One region of the Streptomyces sp. NBC_01546 genome, then DNA from elsewhere that is predicted to be linked to it. Evidence: riboswitches for the same ligand, from Rfam matches in the RefSeq annotation. Region 1 holds a riboswitch; each other region holds the start of a gene.

Region 1 (6,990 bases):
ACTTGAGGTGGTGGACCCGCGTCTCGACGCGATGATGGCTTTCGTCGTCGCCTCCACCGCCTTGGCCCTGGTTCTTGCCTTCCTGCTGTTCAACTCGGCGGCCGCGATCACGACGGTGCTCGTGGTCCTCCTGGTTCACTCCACCGGCGCGATCCTCCGGCTCGCAGCCGGGTGGCTGATGGCCTACCTGGAGTACATCGGAGCCGTAGCCAGCCGGGCCTCAGGCATGCCCGCCGCGTCCCACCTGCTCAGGTCAGCCGATCCCGACGGAGACCGGGTCCTGCTTCTCGACCTCGTGCCCATCGCGGCGTGGGCCGCTATTGCGGGCTTCGCCGTGGCATTCGCGCTCGCAGCCTTCACCTGGGGGTGGAAGGACACAGCCGAGTGGAAGGGGTATTGCGCCTACCGGCGTCTGAGATTTGTCCACCTCGTGGTAACCACGCTGCCGCGCTTGATGCGGCGCGCCCTCTTGTGGGCTATCGCCGTCTACGTCGTACTGGCGGCTGTGGTGTGCGTCGTGGCCCGCTGTACGAGCTGGAGCGGCTGGCCGCTGACCGTGGCGCTGGTGCTGACACACGCGGCCGTCGCAGGGGTGCTGGTGTTCATCGTCATGCGCGGAAGGTTCTCTGTGGCTCCCGCCGTCTTCGGTGCGATCGCCGACGTCGCTGGCTTCTGGCCGGTTCGGTACCACCCGCTGGCGGGCCGCTCCTACCGCGAGGAGGTCGTGGACGGGCTGCGAGAAGAACTCAAACTCCACCGGGAGCACCGTGTCGTCCTGTTCGCCCACAGCCAGGGTTCGGTTCTGGGTACCTGGCTGCTGGCCAACGATATGCCTCAGGACAAGGCGGAGGGCGACAAGCCCCCAAAACCGTCGTTGCTGCCGCCACAGGAGAACCTCTTCCTCGTCACCTGCGGATCGCCGCTGAACTCGCTGTACCGGGGCTTCTTCCCGTTCTATTTCAACGACCAGTTCTTCCTCAACGCCTTGGCTAGAACTAAAGGATGGTGCAACGCCTGGCGGGCGACAGACCCAATCGCGACAGCGATGCCGGATGTGGTGAGCGGAGTCGAGGACAAGGAGATCTCCGAGACGATCTCAGACTCGGCCCCCCCATTGCGTGTCCACAGTGACTACTGGATCGAGAAGGCGCCGACAGAGTGGATTGAACAGAAGCTCGCACCGGGCGGCGGTGCCGCAACGTGACGGGGCCGGCACCCGCGGCTGGCCGCGGCGGCTGAAGACAGGCCAGCCCCCGGGTGCACATGGCGGCCCGGCGGAGCGGGGCAGTCGGTTGGTCGACCGCCTTCCACACGGCCTTCATGCCGTAGGGCTCCTGCTCGTCGTCGCTGACTAACCTTCCTGCTGTCGGGATCCCGGGCAATGTTCGGAATGACCCATCGCATGGTGGCCCAGTGCGGGTGCTGCGATTTCAGCCGGCCCAGCGGTAACTGGACGCCGGGCCCACCATGCCGGACCCGAAGCGGGCGTTGAGCAGGTCGATGGCCTTCTCCACCCGCATCTGACGTTCCCTACTCAGGTCGAACGAGAGTTGCTCGGCTACCGCGGCCGCGTCGACCAGCTGCTCGCAGCGAAGTGCGATGCCGCGTACCCGCGCTCGCTGGAAGCCCAGCGCCCGGTACATGTCGTAGGCGGTGGTGGTGATTGGCCGGGTGCGGGCGGTGGCTTCGGTGAGGGTGCGGCTGCGGGTGCTGGTGCTGCGGTCGCGCGCGCCTGGCCGAAGCACAGCAACAGCAGCAGAAGCGGCAGGCGTCGGCCGCAGCCCCGGCAGCAGCGACGCAGACACCGCAGCAGAAGGGGCCGAGGGCAAACCTCTGATCCGCTCAGGTGAGGAGTGAGGCGAGGACTGCGGTCGCGGTGGCGGCGAGGGTGATGACTGTGGCGAAGGTAGTGGCGGCACGGGTGAGGGCGGAGGGGTAGGTGGCGCCGTCCATGCGGGCGAGCTTGCCCGCGCCGGCCGCGGCCAGCAGCGCGATGAGAAGTACGAGTGCGGTGGTCAGGAGGACAACGGCGACGGTCACGGCAAGCTCCCTATAAACGGTGAGGACGTTGACGTGCTCGAAGGTCGTGGAAACGGTGTGCGCCGGGGTTCGCCCGGACGAAGATGAACACCGGCGAACACATCCGGGGCCAGGGGCGAGCACATGCATGGTGAGCAGAGAGGCCACAAGCTGGCGCTGACCGAGCTGCGCCGGAGACTGGCCGACGGGCTTGTCGCGGCCCGGCTGAACCAGACGCAGCTCGCCGCCCGGGCGGAACTGGGACGCACAACCGTGTCGGAGGCGCTCTCGCCCAGGAAGCCTGTTCCCGCGCACTGAAGCTGCCGGTACAGGAGTTACTGACGTTGCAGCGGACCGCGGCCAAGGAGTCAGGCACGGTCACAACGCACGGGCCGGGGCGTCCGATCGGGGAATGGGAGCCGCATGATCTGGAGGTGCATCCTGCCGGGCCCAGCAGCACCGGATCACAGTCCGATACCTCCATGGCGCGGGCGCTGCCCGGGTATGTGTCCCGCGAGCATGACCGGGCGCTGGGCGAAGCGGTCCGGGACGTCATGGCCGGTCACAGCCGGATCGTGGTGCTGGTGGGCACCTCGTCGACGGGGAAGACACGGGCGTGTTGGGAGGCGGTCCAGCCCCTGGTTCGCCGACGGGCCGCCCTGCCACAGCAGGGGCACCGCAAGGACGAACTGGACGAGAACGAACTGGCCGACCTGAGCAAGGCCGCCCGGACGGCAGCGAAGAAGGCCGCCGACGCGCGGAGCCACGCCGCACTCGCCGCCGGCGAACAGAAGCAGCGCCGCGACATCGCGGAGAAGTACCCGAAGCTGCACGACGCCGAGACGAAGGCCCGCGCCGCCCAGGCACAGCCGAAGCCGAAGGTCGTCCAGCAGCAGCACGTCCCGGCCGCGAGCGCGGCCCTGGCCCAGCAGCAGGCACAGAAGGGGCCCAGGCGGAACTACTAGCCCAGGAGGTTGGCCCCTGACCGGATTTCAGGTCCGGGGGCCGGCACCCAGCGTTCGGCGAGCCGTCGTACCAACATCGGGTCGCGCAAGGAGATGCTCGATGTCGGTGGCGGCAAGTTCGGCGGCCGTACGGCCACGCACGGTACGCGGCTCCTGGTCCTCGACGACGGGATCCGGTCCGTGCCCGAGCGGGCGGCGCATGGTGCTCACCGGCGAAGCCTCGCACGCCAGCAGACTGCCCTTGGCGCGCGAGGCGAGAAAGACGCCCTTCAGCTCCGGCAGCAGCGGCGAAGATCCCTATGGCGTACGTGGAGCGCAACTTCGACGAGAACGTCGAGAAGGTCGATGACTCCAAGGGCTACACCAAGAACTTAATGTCCACCCCTGGCCTGATTAGCACCATATGTTGCGTATTGCTGCGTTGGGGAAAGGGACTCGATGGAGCACACCGTCGTCCGTTGTGCCGAAGGGCACGTCGTCAGCACCTCCTTCTAGAGGAAGCTGCACGCCCACGACGAGTTCCACCAGCTGCGGAAGCCCTCTTCAAGCCGTCACTTCGCGTTGAGAGGACCGGTTTTGGGGACCGGTGGCGTTGCATCGGCTCTACCCGGCCTCCGTACAGTGGCGCCATCAGAGCCCTTCGAAAGGGAAGGGGAGACCGCTGCCCCGGGGTCTGCTTGCCGGCCTGACCCGTGGCGCGGTCTCCCTCTCACCTGACGTCGGGCTGCCGCTCCGCAGTGAGGAGACCCAGCGAGTGACGTCGCTCGACCGTACCCCAGCTGTTCCCCAGCCCCAATCGCTCCAGGCGCGGACCACCCTGCTGCGCTGGTTCACCGGCATGACGGCGCTGCTGGCCGTCGTGGCGACGGTGATCCTGACCGTCATCGGCCAAATAGAGCTGGCCACCGCCGTGGCCGTCATCGGCGCAGGCTTGGCCGGTGCCGGAGGGGTTCAAATCACCATCAACATCAAACGGTGATCAGCGCTGCCCCGAGCACATAGTGCTCGGGGCAGCTGTGCCAGAGATCGGATCGGTGCCTGGTTACCGTGAGCGCCTAGCGGATGGGCTTGGCCGAGCCCGGGTTGGCCTCGGGCGCCCCGGGCCCCGCCGGGGTCTGTCCGAAGCCAGGGGCCAGCAGAAGCCCGAGGAGCGTGGCCACGGCAGCCCCCGAGGCGATCGACGCCACCAGGTCCCCGCGGCCGCCGGCCCCTTGGCTGCCCGCCGTGTACTTGAAGACCGAGATGCCGACGGCGAAGGCCACCACGATGAGCAGGGCCGCCAGCGGCGCGATCTGAATGGTCACGAAGTCCTCCAAGCTGTGTCCGCCGTCGAACGGCGGTGACTCGTCCGCGTACGCAGACCTCAGCTCTTCGTTGGAGAAACTCGGGGTTGGACAGCAAAAGGGCCCGATTCATTACGAATCGAGCCTCGTTACAGGTGTCCCGAGGCCCAGCCAGGAAGAGCCGGGCGCGTAGGCGCTCGGCACGTTCTTGGTCGGCAGGTCCTCGGACTCCTCGCCCAGTTGGGCGGATACCGTTGCGGGACAGTTCCGGATTCACACCGGATTCTCCTGCTGCGTCCAACGGCCATCATACGGCCTGTGCCGTCCAGGAACCGATCCGTTTCCGCACACCCCCCGCGACACGCCCGGGAGCTGGAATCCGGGGTCAGTTACGTGTCCAGAAGGGGCGTTCAGGAAGTTCCCGCGTGCACCTGTTAGACCCAATGGGTCGATCAGGTGAGGGCGTCGCCGAGTAGTTGGCGCGGGGCTCCGTCCAGGTGCCGGTGGAGCAGCTGGGCGCGGGAGTGCACCAGGCCGCCCCGGTACGCGGGCGGCAGCCAGTCGTAGACGGCGGCGGCCATCTCGGCGGCCGCGCCCGGATCCCCGTCCACCCGCAGGCACGCGGCGGTGTCCATGGCGACCAGCGCGCGGGTCATCACCGACGGCGAGGTCGTCAGGGCCAAGGCTTCGTCCTGCGCCCGGTAGGCGGCGCGGGTGTCGCCCAGCAGCGTGTACGCCTGCGACAGGTGCACCGCGTGCTTCTGGGCGGGGTACCCGAACCAGGTGTCGGCGGCCTCGGGGCCGTCCAACTGCTCAGCCAAGGTGCGGACGTCGTCGACCGCGCGGCGGGCGCCGGGGATGTCGCCGACGGCGGCCAGGGCGCGGGCGTTGACGGCGGCCGCGAGCGCGGCCGCGCCGGACGGGCGGGTCCCGGCTTCCCGGCGGGCGAGGGCGGCGATGCGGGCGGCTTGTGCCGGGGCGCCGTAGTTCAGGCCGACCATAGCGTGGCGCCCCAGGACCCAGGCGGTCATCCGCCGGTCCCCGGACTCGCGGGCGGCTTTCGCCGCAGTGGCGAACCAGCGGTGCGCGTCGGCCTGGTCGCCCCGGTCGTGCTGGACGATCGCCACCAGGCCGGAGATTCCGGCGGCCGTGCGCGCCAGGTCGGTGCGGTCCCGCGCGGGGTGTGGTCGGCGCAGGACGGTGGCGAGGAGCGCCAGGTCCTCACGCATCTCGCCCAGGACCGCGTCGGGGGCCCGGCCGTTGTAGCCGCCGCGGTGCCGCTCGAAGGCGCCCTCGAGGTAGGCGAGGTCGCCGGCGGCGTCGGCGTCCAAGCCAGTGTCGATTCCCTCCCGGGCCTGCGCGATGCCGGGCAGCACGGCGAACCCCGCCGTGGCCGCCGCGAGGGTGAACAGCTTGCGTCGCTTCACGTCGTCGTTCTCCTTCCTCTGCTGCCTGCGGTGCCACCGGGTGTTGTCCAGGGCCTGGTCCAGCTGCTCGTCGGTCAGGTCGTAGACGGCGCGGATCGCCGAACGCCAGACCGGAGTCGGTAATCGCTTCTCGGTCTCCCACCGCTTCAGGTTCTCGACCGTGCACACGAGGCCGGCGGCGGTCATGCGCTTGGCCTGCTGCTCGCGCGTCCGATCCGCCCGCTCCCTGATGGTGCGCAGCAGCTCGCCGATTCCGTCCGGGCTCACCATGCCGGGGCCTCCCCTGTCTGGGTGTCGAAGACCATCCTGGCCCCCCAACGCGGCACCCCGCAGCGGGAATCGGCCCCCCAGTGCGGCTCTCCCCTGTGGTCTTCCCCGGACCTTCAATGGTCGAACGGAACCGGCCGGGACAACGCCTTACGGGGCTCCCCCTCCGGCCTGTCCCGCACTGGGCGCCCGCTTCGCCTGGGGGCGGCGGGCGCCGTCCAGCGCTCCATCCGACACGAGAGAAGGAGTACGTCATGAACGGTCTGATCCTCTCCAGCCGCTCCATCAAGGGAGCCGCGACCCGGACCCCCGACGGCGGGGGCACCGGCAAGGGCGACGGCAACGACTGATCGCCGACCATGACCACCGCGATTGACGCGGCGGTCCGGAGCCTCGGCGGGGACTTCCTCGCCGGGGCTTTCGGCCGCTCCTTCCAGCACTGGTCACAGGCCGCCGCAGGGCTGCGCGGCCTGTTCACGTGGGACGACCTGAACGACCTGGTGGCCCGCCACCGCCTGGACGCCCCGCGCCTGCGCCTGTTCAACGACGGGGAGCAGGTCCCGCCGTACGAGTACCTGCACACCTCGGTCACCAAGCGCTCCGAGGTCCGCCAGCGGGTCGAACCCTCCGGGCTCCACCGGCAGATCACTGACGGCGCCTCCCTGGTGCTGGACGCGGTCGACAAGCTCCACCCCGGCGTCCAAGACCTCGCCGAGGCGCTGGAGCGGCACTTCCGTACCGACGTCCAGGCCAACCTGTACGCGTCCTGGCACCCGACCGAGGCCTTCGGGATCCACTGGGACGACCACGACACGGTGATCTTCCAGCTCGAAGGGGCGAAGCGGTGGAACCTGTACGGGGCGACTCGTACGGACCCGCTCCGCCTGGACGTCGAAGCGCCCGAGAAGCCCGAGGGGCCGCCACTCGCCGAGGTGGTTCTGCAGGCCGGGGACATGTTGTACGTGCCGCGGGGCTGGTGGCACGCGGTGGCCGCCACCCAGGGCCGGTCCCTGCATCTGACGTGCGGCC
Region 2 (6,990 bases), on a different replicon from region 1:
GTCGGGACCGGCATGGCGGCCGCTACCCCCAGCCCGGCACGTGGTGCCAGTGCGGACAAGCGACTCAGGGAGACGGTGACGGTCATGGCAGAGGCGAACACGGCGGCAGCGGCCCAGCAGCTCGAGCAGCGGTGGGCGACCGACCCCCGCTGGGCGGGCATCGAGCGGACGTACGGCGCCGAGGACGTGGTCCGGCTCTCCGGCAGCGTCCGGGAAGAACACACCCTGGCCCGGCGCGGAGCCGAGCGGCTGTGGCGGCAGCTGCACGAGCTGGACTACGTCCACGCGCTCGGCGCGCTCACCGGCGGCCAGGCCGTCCAGCAGGTCCGGGCCGGACTCCAGGCGATCTACCTGTCCGGCTGGCAGGTCGCCGCCGACGCCAACCAGGCCGGGCACACCTACCCCGACCAGAGCCTGTACCCGGTCAACTCGGTGCCGCAGGTGGTGCGCAGGATCAACAACGCGCTGCTGCGCGCCGACCAGATCGCCACCGCGGAGGGCGGCGGTACGGGTTCGACGGACGCGGGGACCGACTGGCTGGCGCCGATCGTCGCCGACGCCGAGGCCGGTTTCGGCGGCCCGCTCAACGCCTTCGAGCTGACCAAGGCGATGATCGCGGCGGGCGCGGCCGGCATCCACTACGAGGACCAGCTCGCCTCCGAGAAGAAGTGCGGCCACCTGGGCGGCAAGGTGCTCGTGCCCACCTCCCAGCACGTCCGCACCCTCAACGCGGCCCGGCTCGCGGCCGATATCGCCGACGTCCCGACCCTGATCATCGCCCGTACCGACGCCCTCGCCGCGAACCTGCTGACCAGCGACGTCGACGAGCGCGACGCGCGGTTCGCCACCGGCGAGCGCACCGCCGAGGGCTTCTACCGCGTCGAGAACGGCATGGCACCGGTGATCGCCCGCGGCCTCGCCTACGCCCCGTACGCCGACCTCATCTGGGTCGAGACCGGCACCCCGGACCTGGCCCAGGCCCGCGAGTTCGCCGAAGCCGTCCACGCGCGGTACCCCGACCAGATGCTTGCCTACAACTGCTCGCCCTCCTTCAACTGGAAGGCGGCGCTGGACGACGACCAGATCGCCAAGTTCCAGCGGGAGCTGGGCGCGATGGGCTACCGCTTCCAGTTCATCACCCTGGCCGGCTTCCACTCCCTCAACCACGGCATGTTCGACCTCGCCCGCGGCTACGCGGAGCACGGCATGACCGCGTACGTGGACCTTCAGGAGCGCGAATTCGCCGCCCAGGAACACGGGTTCACCGCCGTGAAGCACCAGCGTGAAGTCGGCACCGGCTACTTCGACCTCGTCTCCACCGCCGTCAACCCCGCCTCCTCGACCACCGCGCTCGCCGGCTCCACGGAGGAGGAGCAGTTCCACTGAGCCCGCCCCGCGGGCGGGGGCGAGCACCGCTCCGCCGTCCCCGCCCGCCCGCCGGCCTTCCCCCGTCCGCCGCTCCCGCCGAGGAGACCCGTATGCCCACCACCGAACTCGCCGGTCGCGTCCACGTCCTCGGCGCGCCCGGCCACCGCTTCGACGAGATCCTCACCCCCGCCGCCCTGGACTTCATCGGCACGCTCCACACGGCCTTCGCCGGCCGCCGCGAGGAGGTGCTCAAGGAACGGCGCCGGCGCACCGCCCAGCTCGTCTCCGGCAACCCGCTCGACTTCCCCCGCGCCACCACCGCGGTCCGCGACGACCCCGACTGGCGCGTCGCACCGCCCGCCCCGGGTCTCGTCGACCGCCGGGTGGAGATCACCGGACCTCCGGACCGGCGCATGACCGTCAACGCCCTGAATTCGGGGGCCCGGGTGTGGATGGCCGACTTCGAGGACGCCACAGCACCCACCTGGAACAACGTCATCGGCGGGCAGCTGAACCTGCTCGACGCCATCGAGCGCCGGATCGACTTCACCACGCCCGAGGGCAAGGAGTACCGCCTCGGCGAGCAGTTGGCGACGATCATGGTCCGCCCGCGGGGCTGGCACCTGACCGAGCAGCACCTGGAGATCGACGGCCGTCCCGTCGCGGCCTCGCTGGTCGACTTCGGCCTCTACTTCTTCCACTGCGCCCAGCGGCAGATCGACGCCGGCCACGGCCCGTACTTCTACCTTCCCAAGCTGGAGAACCGGTACGAGGCCCGCCTCTGGAACGACGTCTTCCTGATGGCCCAGGAGATCCTCGGCATCCCGCGCGGCACCGTCCGCGCCACCGTCCTGATCGAGACGATCACCGCGGCGTTCGAGATGGAGGAGATCCTCCACGAGCTGCGCGAGCACAGCGCCGGACTGAACGCGGGCCGCTGGGACTACCTCTTCAGCCTCATCAAGACCTTCGGCCACCGCACCGACTTCCAGCTGCCCGACCGGGCCAAGGTCACCATGACCGCCCCCTTCATGCGGGCGTACACCCAGCTGCTCGTCCGTACCTGCCACAAGCGCGGCGCCCACGCCGTCGGCGGCATGTCCGCCCATGTGCCCGGCAAGGACCCCGAGGCCGACACCGCGGCCCACGCCAAGGTCCGGCTCGACAAGGAGCGCGAGGCCGAGGACGGCTTCGACGGCTCCTGGGTCGCCCACCCCGGACTCGTCCCCGTCTGCCGTGAGGTCTTCGACGGAGTGCTCGGAGAGCGCCCGCACCAGCTCGAGCGCCTGCGGCAGGACGTCCACGTCACCGCCGCCGAGCTGTTGTCGGTCCGGCGCACCAGCGGTCCGCCCACTCCCGAAGGCATCCGCGCCAACGTCTCCGTCGCCCTGCGGTACTTCGACGCCTGGCTGCGCGGCAGCGGAGCCGTCGCCCTCGACGGCCTCATGGAGGACGCCGCCACCGCGGAGATCGCCCGCGTGCAGCTCTGGCAGTGGCTTCGCCACGGCACGGCCGACCGCGAGAGCGTTCGGGAGATCCTCGCCGCGCAGTCCGCCGCGCTCGCCAAGGAGCAGCCGGACGCTCTGGTCGCCGAGGCGCGCGCGGTCCTCGAGCGCACGGCCCTCGAGCGGGACCTGCCGGCCTTCTTCACCCCCGATGCGTACGCCCGCCACCTGGTCACCCGTCGAGAGGAACGCTCATGAGCACCGCCATCCACCGGGTCGGCATCGTCGGCGGCGGCCAGATGGGCGCCGGGATCGCCGAGGTCTGCGCCCGCGCCGGCCTCGACACGGTGGTCTGCGAGGCCGATGCCACCGCGGCCCGCGCCGCCCGCGAACGCGTGGCCGTCTCCCTCGAACGCGCCGTCCAGCGGGGCAAACTGGACCGGCTCACCGCCGAGGACGCCCTGGCCCGGCTCGTCTTCTCGGGCAGCCTCGACGACCTCGCCGACCGCCAGCTCGTCATCGAGGCCGTCGTGGAGAACGCGGAGGTGAAGGGAGAGGTCTTCACGGCCCTCGACAAGATCGTCGAGGACCCTGCGGCGATCCTCGCGACGAACACCTCCGCCATCCCCGTGATGCGCCTGGCGATGGCCACCGGCCGCGCGGACCGCGTGGTGGGCCTGCACTTCTTCAATCCCGTACCCGTCCTGCCGCTGGTCGAGATCGTCTCCTCGCTGCACACCACCCGCGAGACGACCGAGAGGGCGGAGGCGTTCGCCCGCGACACCCTGGGCAAGACGGCCGTCCACTCACAGGACCGGGCCGGGTTCGTCGTTAACGCCCTGCTGGTTCCCTACCTGCTCTCGGCCATCCGGATGGCCGAGTCCGGTTTCGCGACCGCCGCCGACGTCGACGCGGGCATGGAACTGGGCTGCGCCCACCCCATGGGTCCGCTCAAGCTCGCCGACCTGATCGGACTGGACACGGTCGCGGCCATCGCGCAGTCGCTGTACGAGGAGTTCAAGGAGCCGCTCTACGCTCCGCCCCCGCTGCTCCAGCGGATGGTCCAGGCAGGGCTGCTGGGCCGCAAGAGCGGCCGCGGGTTCCACCCGTACGACCGGCGCTGACGGGGGAGCGGCTCGCGGTGCCCCACGTCACCGTCCGGGATGCGAGCCGATGTACCCATCCTCCAGGACCTGCGCCTACGCTGACCCGCAGCAGCTGGTTCGCCCCCGTCCGCCAGGCGGGATGCGTCGTAAGAGGGAACCCGGTGGGAATCCGGGACTGCCCCGCAGCGGTGAGCGGGAACGACCGCCGTCATACGCACTGGGCCCGGACGGGTCTGGGAAGCGACGGCCAGTAGGTGTCTGCCCGAGTGGCAGACGTGCCCGCAAGTCCGAAGACCTGCCCGTTGCCCGCGCACGCACAGCCGTGCGCGGACATCCCGGTGACCTCGTGGGCGGGTCGGCGTAAAGATCTCGGACGGCCGTACCGGTGCCTCGCGCCCGGCGGACCGTCCGGTCGGCCACCCCTTCGCGCCTCGCGTCCCGTCACCGGGACTCATGGAGACACGCTCGCGAAGGAGAGTTCCGTGACAACCGAGTCCGCAGCCGCGGCGGTACAAGCCACCGTGTACGGCTACCCCCGTCAGGGGCAGAACCGGGAACTGAAGAAGGCCGTCGAGGGCTACTGGAAGGGCCGCGTCAGCGCCGAAGCCCTCCACGAGACCGCCGCACGCCTGCGCCGGACGAACTGGCGCCAACTGGCCGGCGCCGGCATCACCGAGGTCCCCACCGGTGACTTCTCGTACTACGACCACGTCCTCGACACCAGCGTCATGGTCGGCGCCGTCCCGGCCCGGCACCGCTCCGCCGTCGCCGCGGACGCGCTCGACGGCTACTTCGCCATGGCCCGCGGCACCCAGGACGTGGCGCCGCTGGAGATGACCAAGTGGTTCGACACCAACTACCACTACCTGGTGCCGGAACTGGGGCCCGACACCGTCTTCACCACCGATTCCGCCCGGCAGGTCGCCGAGCTGAAGGAGGCCCAGGCCCTCGGGCTCAAGGCCCGCCCCGTGCTGGTCGGACCGGTCACCTACCTCCTGCTGGCCAAGCCCGCCCCCGGAGTGGCCGACGACTTCCAGCCGATCACCCTGCTCGACCGGCTGCTGCCCGTGTACGCCGAGGTCCTCGCCGATCTGCGCGCGGCCGGAGCCGAATGGGTCCAGCTGGACGAGCCCGCCCTGGTCCAGGACCGCTCCCCGGCCGAGCTCGGCGTCGCCGCCCGGGCCTACCGCGAGCTCGGCGCCCTCCCCGAGCGCCCCAAGCTGCTGGTCGCCTCGTACTTCGACCGGCTCGGCGAGGCCCTGCCGGTGCTGGCGAAGGCACCCGTCGAAGGGCTCGCCCTCGACTTCACAGACCGGGCCGCAGCCAACCTCGACGACCTCGCGGCGGTGGGCGGAATCCCCGGCAAGCGCCTGGTCGCGGGCGTGGTCAACGGCCGCAACATCTGGATCAACGACCACGAGAAGTCCCTCGCCACCCTCGGCACCCTCCTCGGCCTCGCCGACCGGGTCGACGTCGCCGCCTCCTGCTCCCTCCTCCACGTGCCGCTGGACGCGGGCGCCGAGCGCGACATCGACCCGCAGATCCGCCGCTGGCTGGCCTTCGCCCGCCAGAAGACCACCGAGATCTCCACCCTCGCCCGCGGTCTCGCCCGGGGCACCGGTGCCATCGCGGCCGAACTCGCCGCCAACCGCGCCGACCTGGCCGCCCGGGCGAACTCCGCGATCACCCGCGACCCGGCCGTACGGGCCCGGACCGCGGCCGTCACCGGCGCCGACGCCCGCCGCTCCCAGCCCTACGAGCAGCGCGTGGACGCCCAGCGGGCCCGCCTCGGCCTCCCACTGCTGCCCACGACGACCATCGGCTCCTTCCCGCAGACCGCCGAACTGCGCACCGCCCGCGCCGACCTGCGCGCCGGACGGCTCGACGAGGCCGGTTACGAGAGCCGCATCGAGGCCGAGATCCGCGAGGTGATCGCCTTCCAGGAGAAGACCGGCCTCGACGTCCTCGTGCACGGCGAGCCCGAACGCAACGACATGGTCCAGTACTTCGCCGAGCAGCTCACCGGCTACCTGGCCACCCAGCACGGCTGGGTCCAGTCCTACGGCACGCGCTACGTGCGGCCGCCGGTCCTGGCCGGGGACATCTCCCGTCCGGAGCCGATGACCGTGCGCTGGACCGCGTACGCCCAGGCCCGGACGGCCAAGCCGGTCAAGGGCATGCTGACCGGTCCGGTGACCATGCTCGCCTGGTCCTTCGTACGCGACGACCAGCCGCTCGGCGACACGGCCCGGCAGGTCGCGCTCGCCCTGCGCGACGAGGTGAACGACCTCGAGGCGGCCGGTACTTCGGTGATCCAGGTCGACGAACCCGCGCTGCGGGAGACCCTGCCGCTGCGGGCGGCCGACCACGCCGCGTACCTGGCCTGGGCGACCGAGTCCTTCCGCCTCAGCACCGGCGGCGTCCGTCCGGACACCCAGATCCACACCCACATGTGCTACGCCGAGTTCGGCGACATCGTCGAGGCCATCGAGGCCCTCGACGCCGACGTCATCAGCCTGGAGGCCGCCCGCTCCCACATGCAGGTGGCAGACGAGCTCGCCGGCGCCCACTATCCACGCGAGGTCGGCCCGGGCGTCTGGGACATCCACTCCCCGCGCATCCCCTCCGCCGGGGAGGCAGCGTCCCTGCTGCGCAAGGGACTTGAGGCCATCCCGGCCGAAAGGCTGTGGGTCAACCCCGACTGCGGTCTGAAGACCCGCGGCTGGCCCGAGACCAGGGCCTCCCTGGAGCACCTCGTCGAGGCCGCGCACCAGGTCCGTACGGAGATCGCGACGGCCTGAGGCCGGCGCGGGCACGCGGGCGGGAGCGGGAGTGACCTCCCCGCTCCCGCCGTCCCGCGATCACTCGCGCTAGTGTGCGTATGTGAGCCTTCATGTCGTGATCGGATTTGGACCCGCCGGTGCCGCAACTGCTCGGCTGCTGGCCGAACAGGGCCATACGGTAAGGGTCGTCACCAGGTCGGGCCGAAGCCCGGAAGCCGGAATCGAACACGTCGCGCTGGACGCGACGGACCCGGAGCGGCTGACCGAAGCCGCGAAGGGCGCGGCCGC
Region 3 (6,990 bases), on a different replicon from region 1:
AGGGCGTAGCGGATGGCGGCGTCCAGGTCCCGCCACTCCGATTCGCCGAGGTGGCCGAGGCCGTCCGGGGAGGCGGGGGCACCGAGGTCGCCGCGGTAGGCCAGGTCCAGGACGGGCAGCCGGTGCCGGTGCAGGAAGGGCATGACCACCATCGGGTGCTCGCGGCCGGCGCCGAGCCCGTGCACGGTGATGACCCAGGTGTCGCGGGCCTCGGGCACGAACCAGGCGGGCAGGGCGCCGAGCTCCCCGGGGACGTCGACGTCGGCGTGGTCGAGCCCGAGGGCGGTGCGCGGGTTCCCGAGGTGGACCTGGGGGGTCAGGGTGACTCGGGTGCCGGGGTCGAGGCTGCCGTGGGTGACGGCGAGGAGCCGGCGTACGACGGTGTCCGGGCCGTGCTCGGCGTCGGGGAGCACGGGGCCGATCACGGCGTGCACCCCGGGGGCGTCGAGTCCGTACGTACCGGGGCGCAGGGAGCCGAGCGAGCGGGTCAGCACGACCCGGTCGGCGGCGGTGGAGTGGACGCTCAGGCGCGGACTGCCGGGCAGCGGGCGCCCGGGCTGGGGCCGCAGGGCCACGTCGGCGGCGTACCGGCCGGCCGCGACAGCGGCCACGGCGGTGCCCAGGAGGGTGGTGGTGACGGCCGCTGCCGTCGCTGTCGCGGTACGCACTGCTCCAGTGTCGAGGCGCGGGCTTCGGCGGGCCACCGGAGGCGATCGTTCCGACGGTCGCCGCGGGCGAGGTGATCTAGCTCTCTTTCGATGCCCCGGAGGGGGCGGCCGATCAGCCAGAGGTCACTCGCGGAGGGGTTCGTTCACCCTGCTTTGACGTGCATTTATCTGGATAGCTACGACAGAATCGGGACGAATGACCTGATCGCACCCCAGGTGGAGACACCATTAAGCCCGCATCAGTTCACCTTCCGTTCATCCAGGTTGCCTACGGTCGCCGAGCCACTGACGTCAAACAGAAGCCTGGGTAAATGGAGCACATAACGCTTCTCCTCGGGATCGTGATCATCACCGCTCTCGTGTTCGACTTCACGAACGGTTTCCACGACACAGCCAACGCGATGGCTACCACCATCTCGACTGGCGCCCTCAAGCCCAAGACGGCGGTGGCCATGTCCGCCGTGCTCAACCTCGTCGGCGCGTTCATGTCCGTGGAGGTCGCCAAGACGATCTCCAAGGGCCTGGTCAACGAGGAGGGCATCCAGCCAGAAGTGATCTTCGCCGCCCTGGTCGGCGCGATCCTCTGGAACCTCGTCACCTGGCTGGTCGGCCTTCCCTCCAGCTCCTCCCACGCCCTGATGGGCGGCCTGATCGGTGCCGCGGTCGCCTCGGCCGGCATGGGCGCCGTCAACGGCAGCGTCGTCGTCACCAAGGTGCTGATCCCCGCGATCGCCGCGCCCCTCGTGGCCGGTCTGGCCGCGATGCTCGCCGCCAAGGTCACGTACAAGCTGGGCAACAAGGTCGGCGAGAAGACCTCCGCCAAGGGCTACCGCGCCGGTCAGATCGCCTCGGCCAGCCTCGTCTCCCTCGCGCACGGCACCAACGACGCGCAGAAGACGATGGGCATCATCACTCTGGCACTCGTCGCCGGAGGCGCGCTCGCGCCCGGCTCGAACCCGCCGGTCTGGGTCATCGTCTCCGCCGGTATGGCCATCGCGATGGGCACCTACCTGGGCGGCTGGCGCATCATCCGCACCATGGGCAAGGGCCTGACCGACCTGCAGCCGCAGCAGGGCTTCGCCGCCCAGACCTCGGCCGCCAGCGTCATCCTGGCCTCCTCCTCCCTCGGCTTCTCCCTCTCCACCACCCACGCGTGCTCCGGCGCGGTCATGGGTGCGGGCCTGGGACGCAAGGGCGGCGTGGTCCGCTGGTCCACCGCCACCCGCATGTTCATCGCCTGGGGCCTGACCCTGCCGGCCGCCGCCCTCGTCGCCTCCGGTGCCGAGCTGGTCATGCGCACCGGTGACGTCGGCGTCGCCGTCGTCGCGGTGTTCCTGGTCGCCTCCTGCACCGCGATCTGGTTCATCTCGCGCCGCCAGGTCGTCGACCACCACAACGTCAACGAGGTGGAGCCGGCCGGCGCCGAGGAGCCGGGTGTCGTCACCACGGCCATGGCCGCCGTCACCGTCCCGCCGACCGCCGCCGCGGCCGGTACGACCGCCGCCGTGACCGACGAGGACCTCAAGGCCACCATCCCGGCCGCGACCGCGACGCCTGCGGCTCCGGCCGCGGCGGTCTGACCCCGAGAACGACAGAGGAATCAGCGGTATGAAGATCGACTGGGAAGCACTCGGCTCCGTGTTCGGGGTCAGCCTCTCCGCCACCGTCGCCCTCGTGGCCCTCTTCACCCTGGGCCTGGTGGGCCTGTCCAAGCACGAGACCGCCACCGAGCAGGGCGGCACCGCCACCCTGGCCCGCAGCGGCGCGTACGCCTGCTTCGCGCTCGTCGCGGCCGCCGTGGGCTACGGGATCTACCTGATCGTCGCCTGACACGCACGTCACGCGTGAACGCTCCCTCCGGGTTTCCCCGGGGGGAGCTTTCGCATGCCCCGCCACACGTCCCGCCACACGCCCCACCGCAGCCCCGTCGCAGGTCAACGGCGAGTTGACGGGCGTTCGCGGTGCGTGGTGGACTGCGCGAGCCAATACGGCGGCATGGAGAGGAAGTCCGGTGCGAATCCGGCGCGGTCCCGCCACTGTCACCGGGGCACTCGACCGAGTGCGACCCGGGAGCCAGGAACTCTCGCCGCCGGACACGTCGAACCAGGGCGCGGACCCTGAGTGAGGACATACCTGCCACCATGCGTGCCGATCGCGTCTTCGCGTACGGCGTCACGGCGGGGCTGATCGGCGACCGGATCCTGGGGGATCCGCGCCGTGGGCACCCCGTGGCCGCCTTCGGACGAGCCGCCGCCGCCGTCGAGCGCGCCCTGTGGCGCGACGACCGCGCCCGGGGCCTCTTGCACACCCTGGTGTGCGCCGGGGGCGCGGCCGCCGTCGGTGCGCTGGGCGCCCGCGCCGTGCGCTCCCGGCCCGCGGCCGCCCGTATCGCCCTGACCGCCGCCGCCACGTGGGCCGTCGTGGGCGGCACCTCGCTGGGCCGGGAGGCCCGCGCCATCGGCGGCGCGCTCGCCGCCGGGGACGCCGAGGTGGCCCGCGAGCGGCTGCCGCACCTGTGCGGGCGCGACCCGCAAGCCCTGGACGAGCAGCAGATGGCCCGCGCCGTCGTGGAGTCGGTCGCGGAGAACACCTCCGACGCGGTGGTCGGGGCCCTGGTGTGGGGCGCCGTCGCCGGAGTCCCCGGGCTGCTGGCCTTCCGCGCCGTGAACACCCTGGACGCGATGGTCGGCCACAAGTCCCCCCGCTACCTGCGCTACGGCTGGGCGTCCGCCCGGCTCGACGATTTGGCGGGCTGGCCGGGCGCCCGGCTGACCGCGCTGGCCGCCGTACTGGCCGGACCCGACCGGCGGGGAGCCGTACGGGCCTGGCGCGCGGACGCCGCCGCGCACCCGAGCCCGAACGCCGGGCCCGTGGAGGCCTCCTTCGCGGGGGCGCTCGGCGTACGGCTGGGGGGCACCCTGGCGTACGGGGGGCGGGTCGAGCACCGGGCGGTGCTCAACGGCGGGACGGGGCGGCCGGTGGAGGTCGCGGACATCGAGCGGGCGGTACGGCTGTCGCGGCAGGTGACCTGGCTGGCGCTGGGGGCCTGTGTGGCGGCCCGGATGCTGGTCTCGCGCACATCACGGAGGGGGCGCGCATGAGCGGCGCGAAGCGCGGCGGCGGACTGCTGGTCGCCGGAACCACGTCGGACGCGGGCAAGAGCGTGGTCACGGCGGGCATCTGCCGCTGGCTGGCCCGCCAGGGCGTCAAGGTGGCGCCCTTCAAGGCGCAGAACATGTCGCTGAACTCCTTCGTCACCCGGGAGGGCGCCGAGATCGGCCGCGCCCAGGCGATGCAGGCCCAGGCGGCCGGCGTGGAGCCGACCGCGCTGATGAACCCGGTCCTGCTCAAGCCGGGCAGCGACCGCAGCAGCCAGGTGGTGCTGCTGGGCAAGCCGGTGGGCGAGATGAGCGCCCGCGGCTACCACGGGGGCAGGCAGGAGCAGTTGCTCGGCATCGTCACGGACTGTCTGGAGCAGCTGCGGGGCACGTATGACGCCGTGATCTGCGAGGGGGCGGGGAGTCCGGCCGAGATCAACCTGCGCCGGACCGACATCGTGAACATGGGCATCGCGCGGGCCGCGCGGTTCCCGGTGGTCGTGGTCGGGGACATCGACCGGGGCGGGGTCTTCGCGTCCTTCTTCGGTACGACGGCTCTGCTGTCGGCGGAGGACCAGTCGCTGATCGCCGGATATCTGGTCAACAAGTTCCGCGGTGACGTCTCGCTGCTGGAGCCGGGCATGGAGATGCTGCGTGGCCTGACCGGGCGGGCCACGTACGGGGTCCTGCCCTTCCAGCACGGGCTGGGCATCGACGAGGAGGACGGGCTCCGGGTCTCCCTGCGGGGCGCGGTGCGCGAATCGGTGGTCGCCCCTCCGGTGGGCGAGGACGTGCTGCGGGTCGCCGTGTGCGCGGTGCCGCTCATGTCGAACTTCACGGACGTCGACGCGCTCGCGGCGGAGCCGGGGGTGGTCGTGCGGTTCGTGGACCGGGCCGAGGAGCTGGCCGACGCGGACCTGGTCGTCGTGCCGGGGACGCGCGGGACGGTGAAGGCCCTCGCCTGGCTGCGCGAGCGCGGGCTGGCGGACGCCCTGCTGCGGCGGGCTGCCGAGGGGCGGCCGGTGCTCGGGATCTGCGGTGGTTTCCAGGTGCTCGGCGAGCACATCGAGGACGAGGTCGAATCGCGGGCGGGTGCGGTGGACGGGCTCGGGCTGCTGCCCGTGCGCATCCGCTTCGAGCGGGAGAAGACCCTGGCGCGGCCGGTGGGTTCGGCGCTCGGGGAGCCGGTCGAGGGGTACGAGATCCACCACGGCGTGGCCGAGGTGCTGGGCGGGACGCCCTTCCTGGACGGGTGCCGGGTCGGGTCGGTGTGGGGGACGCACTGGCACGGCTCGCTGGAGTCGGACGGCTTCCGCCGGGCGTTCCTGCGGGAGGTGGCCGCGGCGGCCGGGCGGCGGTTCGTCCCGGCGCCGGACACCTCGTTCTCCTCCCTGCGGGAGGAACAGCTCGACCTGCTGGGCGACCTGATCGCGGAGCACGCCGATACGGATGCGCTGCTGCGGCTGATCGAAGGCGGAGCCCCGGCGGCCCTGCCGTTCCTCCCGCCGGGCGCGCCGTGACGGCCGCGGCCCTGCGGGGCTCTCCCCCACCCCGCCCCTTCCCTCAACCGGGCTCTGCCCGGACCCGCGCCTTCGAAGGAGTGAGCAACGCATGAGCACGCCCTATCCGTTCACCGCAGTGGTCGGTCAGACCGACCTGCGGCTGGCGCTCCTGCTCAACGCCGTGAGCCCGGCGGTCGGTGGTGTGCTGGTGCGCGGTGAGAAGGGGACCGCCAAGTCCACCGCCGTGCGCGCGCTGTCGGCGCTGCTGCCGCAGGTGGACGTGGTCCCCGGATGCCGGTTCTCGTGCGCGCCGGCCGCGCCCGACCCGGCCTGCCCGGACGGCCCGCACGAGCCGGGCCCCGGCGCCGCCCGGCCCGCCCGCATGGTGGAGCTGCCCGTCGGGGCCTCCGAGGACCGCCTCGTCGGGGCCCTCGACATCGAACGGGCCCTGGCGGAAGGCGTGAAGGCCTTTGAACCCGGCCTGCTCGCCGACGCGCACCGCGGCATCCTGTACGTCGACGAGGTCAACCTGCTCCACGACCACCTCATCGACCTGCTGCTGGACGCCGCCGCGATGGGGGCCTCGTACGTCGAGCGCGAGGGAGTCTCCGTCCGGCACGCCGCACGGTTCCTGCTCGTCGGCACCATGAACCCCGAGGAGGGCGAGCTGCGCCCGCAGCTCCTGGACCGCTTCGGGCTCACCGTCGAGGTCGCCGCCTCCCGCGAGCCCGCCCAGCGCGTCGAGGTCGTGCGCCGCAGGCTCGCCTACGAGGACGACCCGGCCGGTTTCGCGACCCGCTGGGCCGATGACGAACACGAGGTCCGCGCCCGGGTGGTGGCGGCGCGGGCGCTGCTCCCGCAGGTCCGGCTCGGGGACACCGCGCTGCTCCGGATCGCCGCGACCTGCGCGGGCTTCGAGGTCGACGGCATGCGGGCGGACATCGTGATGGCCCGGACCGCGACCGCGCTGGCCGCCTGGGCCGGGCGGACCGAGGTGCTGAAGGAGGACGTACGGCAGGCGGCGCTGCTGGCGCTCCCCCACCGGCGGCGGCGCAACCCCTTCGACGCGCCGGGCCTGGACGAGGACAAGCTGGACGAGATCCTGGACCGGTTCGAGGACGAGGAGCCGGAGCCCGAACCGGAGCCGGAGCCGGAGGGACCGGACGACAGCGGCCCGGACGACGACGGCGGCGGCCCCGACGGGGGCGGCGGGGTGCCCCCGCAAGGCAACGGTCCGCAGACCTCCGACGCCCCGCCGGAGTCGGAATCAGAGTCCACCGAGAGCGCCCCCGCGGACGCCCCCGAGGCCCCTCAGCCCTCCTCCCAGGGAGCCGGCGGGCCCGAGCAGGCCGCCGTACGGGCCGCGGAGCCGTTCCGGACCAAGATGCTGAGCGTGCCCGGCCTCGGCGAGGGCGCTGCCGGGCGGCGTTCGCGTGCCCGTACCGCCCACGGCCGGACCACCGGCGCCCAGCGCCCCCGCGGCCAGCTCACGAAGCTGCACCTGGCGGCCACCGTGCACGCGGCCGCACCGCACCAGAAGGCGCGCGGCCGCGACGGGCGCGGCCTGGTGATCCGCAAGGACGATCTGCGCCAGGCGACGCGGGAGGGCCGCGAGGGCAACCTCGTCCTCTTCGTCGTCGACGCCTCGGGCTCGATGGCCGCCCGGCAGCGCATGAGCGCGGTCAAGGGCGCCGTGCTGTCGCTGCTCCTGGACGCCTACCA
Region 4 (6,990 bases), on a different replicon from region 1:
CCACAACGACGGGGGCCGCGGCGTCTACTTCACGGACCCGGCCGGGCACGGGATGGAGATCATCACCCGCCCGTACGGGTACCAGGAGGACGGGGCCGCGTAGCCCCGGCCGAGTGAAGGTAGACGATGTTCGGTGCGCCCGTGTCCGGGTGGACCCCGATGCGGGTGCGCACCCCGTACACCTCGGCCAGCAGCTCCTCGGTGAGTACCCCGGCCGGCGGGCCTGAGGCCACCACGCGGCCGCCGTCGAGCACGTACAGCCGGTCGCAGAAGGCGGCGGCGAGGTTGAGGTCGTGCAGGACCAGCAGCCCGGTGGCGGGCAGGGCGCGGACCAGGCCGAGGATCTCCAGCTGGTAGCCGATGTCCAGATGGTTGGTCGGCTCGTCGAGGGCGAGCAGGCCGGGGTCCTGGACGAGGGCGCGGGCCACCAGGGCGCGCTGGCGTTCGCCGCCGGATAGCTCGTCGAAGCGGCGCGCGGCGAAGGCGCCCGCGCCGACGGTCTCCAAGGCCTCGGCCACCCGCCGGACGTCGTCCGGACCGTCCTGCTCCCAGAACCGCTTGTGCGGACTGCGCCCCATGGCGACGACCTCGCGAACGGTCAGCCCGAAGGTGCCGCTCGCGTCCTGCGGGACGACCGCCACGCGCCGCGCCCGGTCCTTGACCGTGAGCGCGCCCGCGTCGGCGCCGTCCAGCAGGACCCGGCCGGCGGTGGGCCGCAGGGTGCCGTACACACAGCGCAGCAGGGTGGTCTTGCCGCTGCCGTTGGGGCCGACCACGCCGACCGTCTCGCCGGGGCGGGCGGTGAGGTCGACACCGTGCAGCAGCGTGTGCCCTTCTGTCTCGTAACGCACGCCCTCGACGGCGAGTTCCAGCGCCTGGGCCGCGATCACGGTCATCCGGTCATCCCCTCGGTGCGGGTGGAGCGGCGCAGCATCCACAGGAAGAACGGCCCGCCGACGAGGGCGGTGACCACGCCGACCGGGATCTCCTCGGGCGCCGCGGCCGTACGGGCGACCAGGTCGGCCAGCGTCAGGAACACCGCCCCGCCCAGCGCGGCCACCGGCAGCAGCGCCCGGTGCCCGGCGCCGACGACCATCCGGGCGGCGTGCGGGATCATCAGCCCGACGAAGCCGATCGCCCCGCTGTAGGCGACGAGTACGCCGACGACGAGGGAGGTGAGGACGAAGACGGCGGCCCGGAAGCGTCCGGTGTCCAGGCCGAGGGTGTGTGCGCCCTCCTCCCCCGCGAGGAGGAGGTCGAGCGGCCGCGCGAGGGCGATGAGCAGCGCCGTGCCGGCGAGCAGTGCGACGGCGGGCAGGGCCAGTTCGTCCCAGCGGGCCCCGCCGAGGCCGCCGAGCGTCCAGAAGAGGACGGAGCGGACCTGGTCGGGGTGCGCGGCGAGCACCAGGACGAGGCTGGTGAGCGCGGACAGGATGTACTGGACGGCGACGCCGGCGAGGATCAGCCGGCCGGTGGTCATGGCTCCCCCGCGCCGGGCCATGGCGTAGACGGCGACGAGCGCGCCCAGCGACCCGGCGAACGCGGCGAACGGCACGCCGAGCCCGCCCGCGACACCCGCGGCACCGGCACCGGCACCGGCGCCCGCGCCCGCGCCCGCGCCCGCGCCGAAGACGATCACGAGGACGGCTCCCGCCGAGGCCCCGGACGACGCCCCCAGCAGGAAGGGATCCGCGAGCTGATTGCGTACGAGGGCCTGGAGCACGGTGCCCGCCACGGCGAGCCCGGCGCCGACGACGGCCCCGAGGAGCACCCTCGGCGTCCGGACGTCCCACACGATGGAGGCGAACGCCCCGGTGCGCCGCTCGCCCGTCAGGCCGCCGAGCACGATGTCGAGGACCTGGCCGGGGGCGATCCGTACCGGCCCCAGGGCCAGCCCGGCCACGGCGGACGCCGCCAGCAGGGCGGCGAGGAGGACGAGGACGGCCGGGGTCCGGCGGCGCCTCACGCTGCGTCGGGGTGCAGCTCGCGGCCCAGGGACTCGACGGCGTCGGCGACGCGCACCCCGAGGACGGCCGAGGAGAGCGGCAGTACGACGAACCGCCGGTTCTTGATCGCGGGAACCTCGGCGAGGGCCGGGTCGTTCAACAGGCGCTGCTTCTTGGACTCGACGGTGGTGCTGCCGTAGTCGTAGATGAGGACGACCTCGGGCTTGCGCTCGATGACCTTCTCCCACGACACGTCGCCGAAGGTGTCCTTGAGGTCGGCGAAGACGTTCGTCCCGCCGGAGAGGGAGACGATCTGGTTGCCGATGCCGTCGCCCCCGGCGGTGAAGGCGGAGGCCTCGCCGGAGTCGTAGACGAAGACGGACGGCCGCGGTTTGTCCTTCACCCGGGCGGTCACGGTGTCGATGCGGCGCTGCTCGTCCTCGATGAGCTTCGCGCCGCGCTCGGGCACGCCGAAGGTCCGCGCCACCTCGGTGATCTCGGTCTTGAGCTGGTCGAGGCCGACCGGGCCCCCGGCGCAGTTCTCCACGTTGAGCCGGGTGTTGACACCGGTTTTGGCCAGACCTTCGCGGTCGCGGCCCTGCCCCTTGTCGAAGGCACTGGAGTAGCCCCCGTAGACGAAGTCGGGGTTCGCGCCGAGCAGGATCTCCTTGGAGGGGTACTCCTTGGCCAGCACCTTGATCTTGTCGTAGGCGGGCCGGTAGGCGGGGAGCACGGCGTCGTCGAGGTAGGCGGAACCGGCGATCCGGTCCTCCAGGCCGAGGGCGAGCAGCACCTCGGTGGCGTGCTGGTTCATGGTCACGGCACGCTGCGGCGGGGTCTGGTAGGTGCTGCTGAGACCGCAGTTGGTGACGGTGTACGGGAACCCGGGCGCTTCGGCGGACGATCCCGCGGCCTTGGCCTGCCGTTCGGCGGGCGAACCGGCGCAGGCGGCCAGGGGTATCAGGAACGCGAGGGGGGTGATTGCGCGCAGGACGGCGCGAGCGCGGGAACGCGACATGGCAGAGCCTCTCCGGGGGATCCGCGTCCCCTGGTCGACGTGAAGGAGCGAGCAGAGGCGGTGCGTCAGTGTCTGACTCCCGGCCTCCCCCACGGGGGACGAGCCGGTCACAGTGGCGGGACCGCACCGGAATCGCACCGGTTTCCTGTCCTGCACCGCCTGGGGTAACGCGGGCCAGTCTGCCAGAGGCAGTGGCCTGACGTGCCGTCGGGCCGGACCCTGGGGGTCCGGCCCGACGGCACGTCACGATGAACTGATGGCAGGGGCGGCAGGATTTGAACCTGCGGCCTACGGTTTTGGAGACCGTTGCTCTGACCAGCTGAGCTACACCCCTTCGGTGGGACCAACCATGGCACGGAGCAGCCTGAAGATCCACCAATTTCCGGGGTCATGCGGGTGGAAGTCGCGTGACCGTGCGGGTGGCGGGACCCCCGGCGGGAGAGGATCGTGGACAGGGTGATCGGTGGATCCGCAGGTGCCTCCATGCCCCGGCGCCGCCTGCGCGGCGCCCTGGCCGCGCTCGCCCTCCTCGGCCCGGCCCTGCTGGGCGCAGCCCCCGGCGGGTCGGGCGAGACCGTCTCCCTCGCCGGGAACGAGCCCGGCCAGCGGCTCGACGTCACCCTGGTACAGGTGGTGGACCCCGCGATCCCGGCCGATCCGGAGGGCCCGGCGCCCGATGCCTCGACCCGGCTGCTTGCCGTCCGCTTCCGGCTGGAGAACACCGGGACCGCCGTGTACAAGGACTCCCCCGCGCCGGCCGCGCACCTGCTGGACACCGCCGGGAAGCGGTTCACCGGCCTCAACAGCCCGACGACGGCCGGGGCCTCCTTCCCCGACACCGTCACCCTCAGCCCCGGCGGCTCGGCCGAGGGCTTCGTCACCTTCCGGCTCCCGCAGGACGCCGTCCCGGCGGCCGTCCAGTTCGCCCTGAACGGCGGCCTGGCCGACGACGTCGGCCAGTGGAGCCTCCCGTAACCTCCCGCAGCCTCCCGCCACCCCTTCACCCGCGGCAGGCGAGTTTCCGCCACCCCCTTGACCACTCTGGTCCAGACCAATAGTTTCCGGCATGCACCGCGCACGCGCTCACGCCCCGCTCCCGCCTCCGCAAAGGAAGCCCATGCGCCGCAGCATGCTCGGCAGACTGGCCGTCGCCGCCTGCTCCCTCTCCCTGCTGACCGCCTTCGCCCCCGCCGCCGGCGCGGCGCAGGACGACACGGCGGGCGGCGACCACCGCTCGTACAAGAAGGTCGGCTACTTCACCCAATGGGGCGTCTACGGACGGGACTTCCAGGTCCAGGACCTCGAGGCGAACGGCTCCGCCGACAAGCTCACCCACATCAACTACGCCTTCGGCAACGTCAGCGCGGAGGGCAAGTGCTTCACCGGGAACGTGCCGGGCGAGGCCGATGCCTGGGCCGACTACGTCCGCCCGCTCGACGCCGAGAACTCCGTGGACGGGGTGGCCGACACCTGGGAGCAGCCGCTCGCCGGCAACTTCAACCAGCTCCGTGAGCTCAAGGCCAAGCACCCCGGCCTCAAGGTGCTGATCTCCCTGGGCGGTTGGAGCTGGTCCACGCACTTCTCGGACGCGGCCCTGACCCCCGCCTCCCGCAAGGCGTTCGTCGAGTCGTGCATCGACCTCTACATCAAGGGCAACCTGCCGCAGGACGGCGCCCGCGGCGGCGCGGGCGCGGCCGCCGGGCTGTTCGACGGGATCGACCTCGACTGGGAGTGGCCCGGCTCCGCCGGTGACGCGGACACGAAGTTCCGGCCCGAGGACAAGCGCAACTTCGCCGAGCTCGTCCAGGAGTTCCGCACGCAGCTCGACGCGTACGCGCGCGGCCAGAAGCGGAAGTCCCCGTACGAGCTGACGGCCTTCGTCCCGACCGCGCCCGCCAAGATCGACGCGGGCTTCGACGTCCGCCGGATCATGCGCGACCTCGACTTCGTGACCCTCCAGGGCTACGACTTCCACGTCTCCGGCGAGTCCACCACGGCCCAGCAGTCCGCGCTCTACGCCCGCGGGGACTTCAGCGTGGACGGCACGGTGGACGCCTGGCGGCGGCGCGGCGCGCCCGCGCACAAGCTGGTGATGGGCATGCCGTTCTACGGGCAGGGCTGGACGGGCGTCAGCGGCGGCGGCGACGGCATGGGGCAGCCCGCCACCGGGCCGGCGCCCGCCACCTGGTCGGCGGGGTACGAGGACTACAAGGCGCTGAAGAAGCTGTCCGATTCCGGGACCTACCAGGTCCACCGGGACCGGCGCGGCGGGCACGCCTGGCTCTTCGACGGTACCACCCTGTGGACGTACGACGACCCGCAGGTGCTGCGCGCCAAGGCCGGCTACATCCGCGAACACGGCCTCGGAGGGGCGATGTTCTGGTCTCTGGACGCGGACACCGCCGACGGCGAGCTGATGACGGCCGTGGACCGGGGGCTGCGGGGCCACTGACCGGCGCCGCCGGGCCGCGACATCGGATCCGGCCCGGCGGCGCCCTCCACGTACGCACCTCCATGAGGCCTCAGGGGGCCCGATACGCTCGGCGGATGACCTCAGAGACGATCACCGCGGCGGCCGCGGGCACCTGGCAACTCGGCGACCTGCCCGTCAACCGGCTCGGCTTCGGCTCGATGCGCCTCACGCACCTCGCCGACGGATCCCCCAGCGACCGCGAGCGAGTGACCGGCGTGCTGCGCCGCGCCGTCGAGCTCGGTGTGAACCACATCGACACCGCCGCCTTCTACTTCTCCCCGCTGCGCTCCGCCAACGAGCTGATCAACCGGGCGCTGGCCCCGTACGCCGAAGACCTCGTCATCACCACCAAGGTCGGGCCTGGCCGCGGCCCGGACGGCGAGTGGTGGTGGGCCGAGCCCGGGCAGTTGCGCGGTCAGGTGGAGGAGAACCTCCGTCAGCTGGGCCGGGACAACCTGGACGTGGTCAACCTGCGCGTACCCCGGCGGGAGACGACCGGTTCGATCGCCGAGCACTTCGGGGCGCTCGCCGACCTCCGCACGGCCGGTCTGATCCGCCACCTGGGCATCTCCAACGCCCGCCCCGACCATCTCGCCGAGGCGCGGGCCATCGCGCCGGTGGTGTGCGTGCAGAACCCGTACGGGATCGGGTCCCCGGCCGAGGACCATGCCTTCCTGGACGCGTGCGGGAAGCAGGGCATCGCCTTCGTGCCGTTCTTCGCGATCGCCGGCGCCGGCAAGGAGGCGGGGGCGACCGCCGAGGACGGGCCCGAGGTGAGCGCCCTGGCCAAGGCCCACGGGGTGTCGACTGCGCAACTGCGCCTGGCGTGGACCCTGAGCCGCGGTCCGCACGTCCTGGCGATCCCGGGCACGGGGAACCCCGACCACCTCGTCGAGAACGTCGCCGCCGGGTCCCTGCGCCTCACCGCGGAGGAGGTCGCGCTCCTCAACGCCCTGTGACCCGGCGGTGCCGCGCCGCCAGCGCCGCCGTCTCCGTGAAGACGGGGACGCGCCCGGTGCCCCCGCGGCCGGACACGGAGAGGGAGGCGGCCGCCGTGCCGTAGGCCACTGCGTCCTCGAGCCCGTCACCGAGGGCGAGCCGGGCGGTGGCGGTGCCGGTGAAGCAGTCGCCCGCGCCGGTCGCGTCGACCGGAGCCGGGTTCACGGGCACCGGCCGGTACCGGGCGCCCCCGCCGTCGTCCAGCAGCAGTCGGCCGGCGCCCGCGGTGACCACGACCGTACGGGCGCCCAGCGCGCGGCAGCGGACGGCGGCGGTGGCCGGGTCGCCGGTGTCCACGAGGGCGAGGGCGTCTGCCGGGCAGGAGGTCTTGAGCAGCCCGGTCAGCGGGGCGATGCGGGCGAGCAGTTCCCGGGCCCGGGCACGGCCGGTCAGCCGGGGGCGGAAGTTGGGGTCGTACGAGAGGTGCCCGCCGGCCCCGTGCACGAGGTGCGCGGCGGCGAGCACGGCGTCGTGGCTGGTCGGTGACAGGGCGCCCGTGATGCCGCTGGTGATCAGCGCCGTGGACGTGGTGAGCAGATCGCGCCAGGACTCGA

What was found. Region 1 has a riboswitch for cobalamin ahead of OHA89_RS40215 (hypothetical protein). Riboswitches for the same ligand answer to the same signal wherever they lie in the genome.
Region 2: another riboswitch for cobalamin. It lies ahead of metE (5-methyltetrahydropteroyltriglutamate--homocysteine S-methyltransferase); the one in region 1 lies ahead of OHA89_RS40215 (hypothetical protein).
Region 3: another riboswitch for cobalamin. It lies ahead of OHA89_RS27990 (cobalamin biosynthesis protein); the one in region 1 lies ahead of OHA89_RS40215 (hypothetical protein).
Region 4: another riboswitch for cobalamin. It lies ahead of OHA89_RS04570 (ABC transporter substrate-binding protein); the one in region 1 lies ahead of OHA89_RS40215 (hypothetical protein).

What each region holds. Positions count from the first base shown of each region.
Region 1 is NZ_CP109380.1:322,483-329,472, reverse strand. It holds gene OHA89_RS40245 (hypothetical protein) at 1-1,204, shown strand, start outside; gene OHA89_RS40240 (hypothetical protein) at 1,431-1,745, opposite strand; gene OHA89_RS40235 (hypothetical protein) at 1,843-2,040, opposite strand; gene OHA89_RS40230 (hypothetical protein) at 2,164-2,337, shown strand; gene OHA89_RS40225 (hypothetical protein) at 2,502-2,984, shown strand; gene OHA89_RS40220 (hypothetical protein) at 3,739-3,963, shown strand; gene OHA89_RS40215 (hypothetical protein) at 4,040-4,288, opposite strand; cobalamin riboswitch at 4,464-4,619, opposite strand; gene OHA89_RS40210 (transcriptional regulator) at 4,720-5,964, opposite strand; gene OHA89_RS40205 (JmjC domain-containing protein) at 6,321-6,990, shown strand, end outside.
Region 2 is NZ_CP109379.1:1,425,987-1,432,976, reverse strand. It holds gene aceA (isocitrate lyase) at 85-1,386, shown strand; gene aceB (malate synthase A) at 1,479-3,071, shown strand; gene OHA89_RS06945 (3-hydroxybutyryl-CoA dehydrogenase) at 3,068-3,937, shown strand; cobalamin riboswitch at 4,067-4,216, shown strand; gene metE (5-methyltetrahydropteroyltriglutamate--homocysteine S-methyltransferase) at 4,402-6,720, shown strand; gene OHA89_RS06935 (NAD-dependent epimerase/dehydratase family protein) at 6,803-6,990, shown strand, end outside.
Region 3 is NZ_CP109379.1:6,113,810-6,120,799, reverse strand. It holds gene OHA89_RS28005 (S9 family peptidase) at 1-668, opposite strand, end outside; gene OHA89_RS28000 (inorganic phosphate transporter) at 980-2,248, shown strand; gene OHA89_RS27995 (hypothetical protein) at 2,277-2,498, shown strand; cobalamin riboswitch at 2,629-2,772, shown strand; gene OHA89_RS27990 (cobalamin biosynthesis protein) at 2,810-3,769, shown strand; gene OHA89_RS27985 (cobyric acid synthase) at 3,766-5,286, shown strand; gene OHA89_RS27980 (putative cobaltochelatase) at 5,378-6,990, shown strand, end outside.
Region 4 is NZ_CP109379.1:908,865-915,854, forward strand. It holds gene OHA89_RS04555 (VOC family protein) at 1-103, shown strand, start outside; gene OHA89_RS04560 (ABC transporter ATP-binding protein) at 63-896, opposite strand; gene OHA89_RS04565 (FecCD family ABC transporter permease) at 893-1,966, opposite strand; gene OHA89_RS04570 (ABC transporter substrate-binding protein) at 1,963-2,964, opposite strand; cobalamin riboswitch at 3,010-3,152, opposite strand; tRNA gene OHA89_RS04575 (tRNA-Trp) at 3,222-3,298, opposite strand; gene OHA89_RS04580 (hypothetical protein) at 3,448-3,939, shown strand; gene OHA89_RS04585 (glycoside hydrolase family 18 protein) at 4,082-5,416, shown strand; gene OHA89_RS04590 (aldo/keto reductase) at 5,512-6,396, shown strand; gene OHA89_RS04595 (PfkB family carbohydrate kinase) at 6,383-6,990, opposite strand, start outside.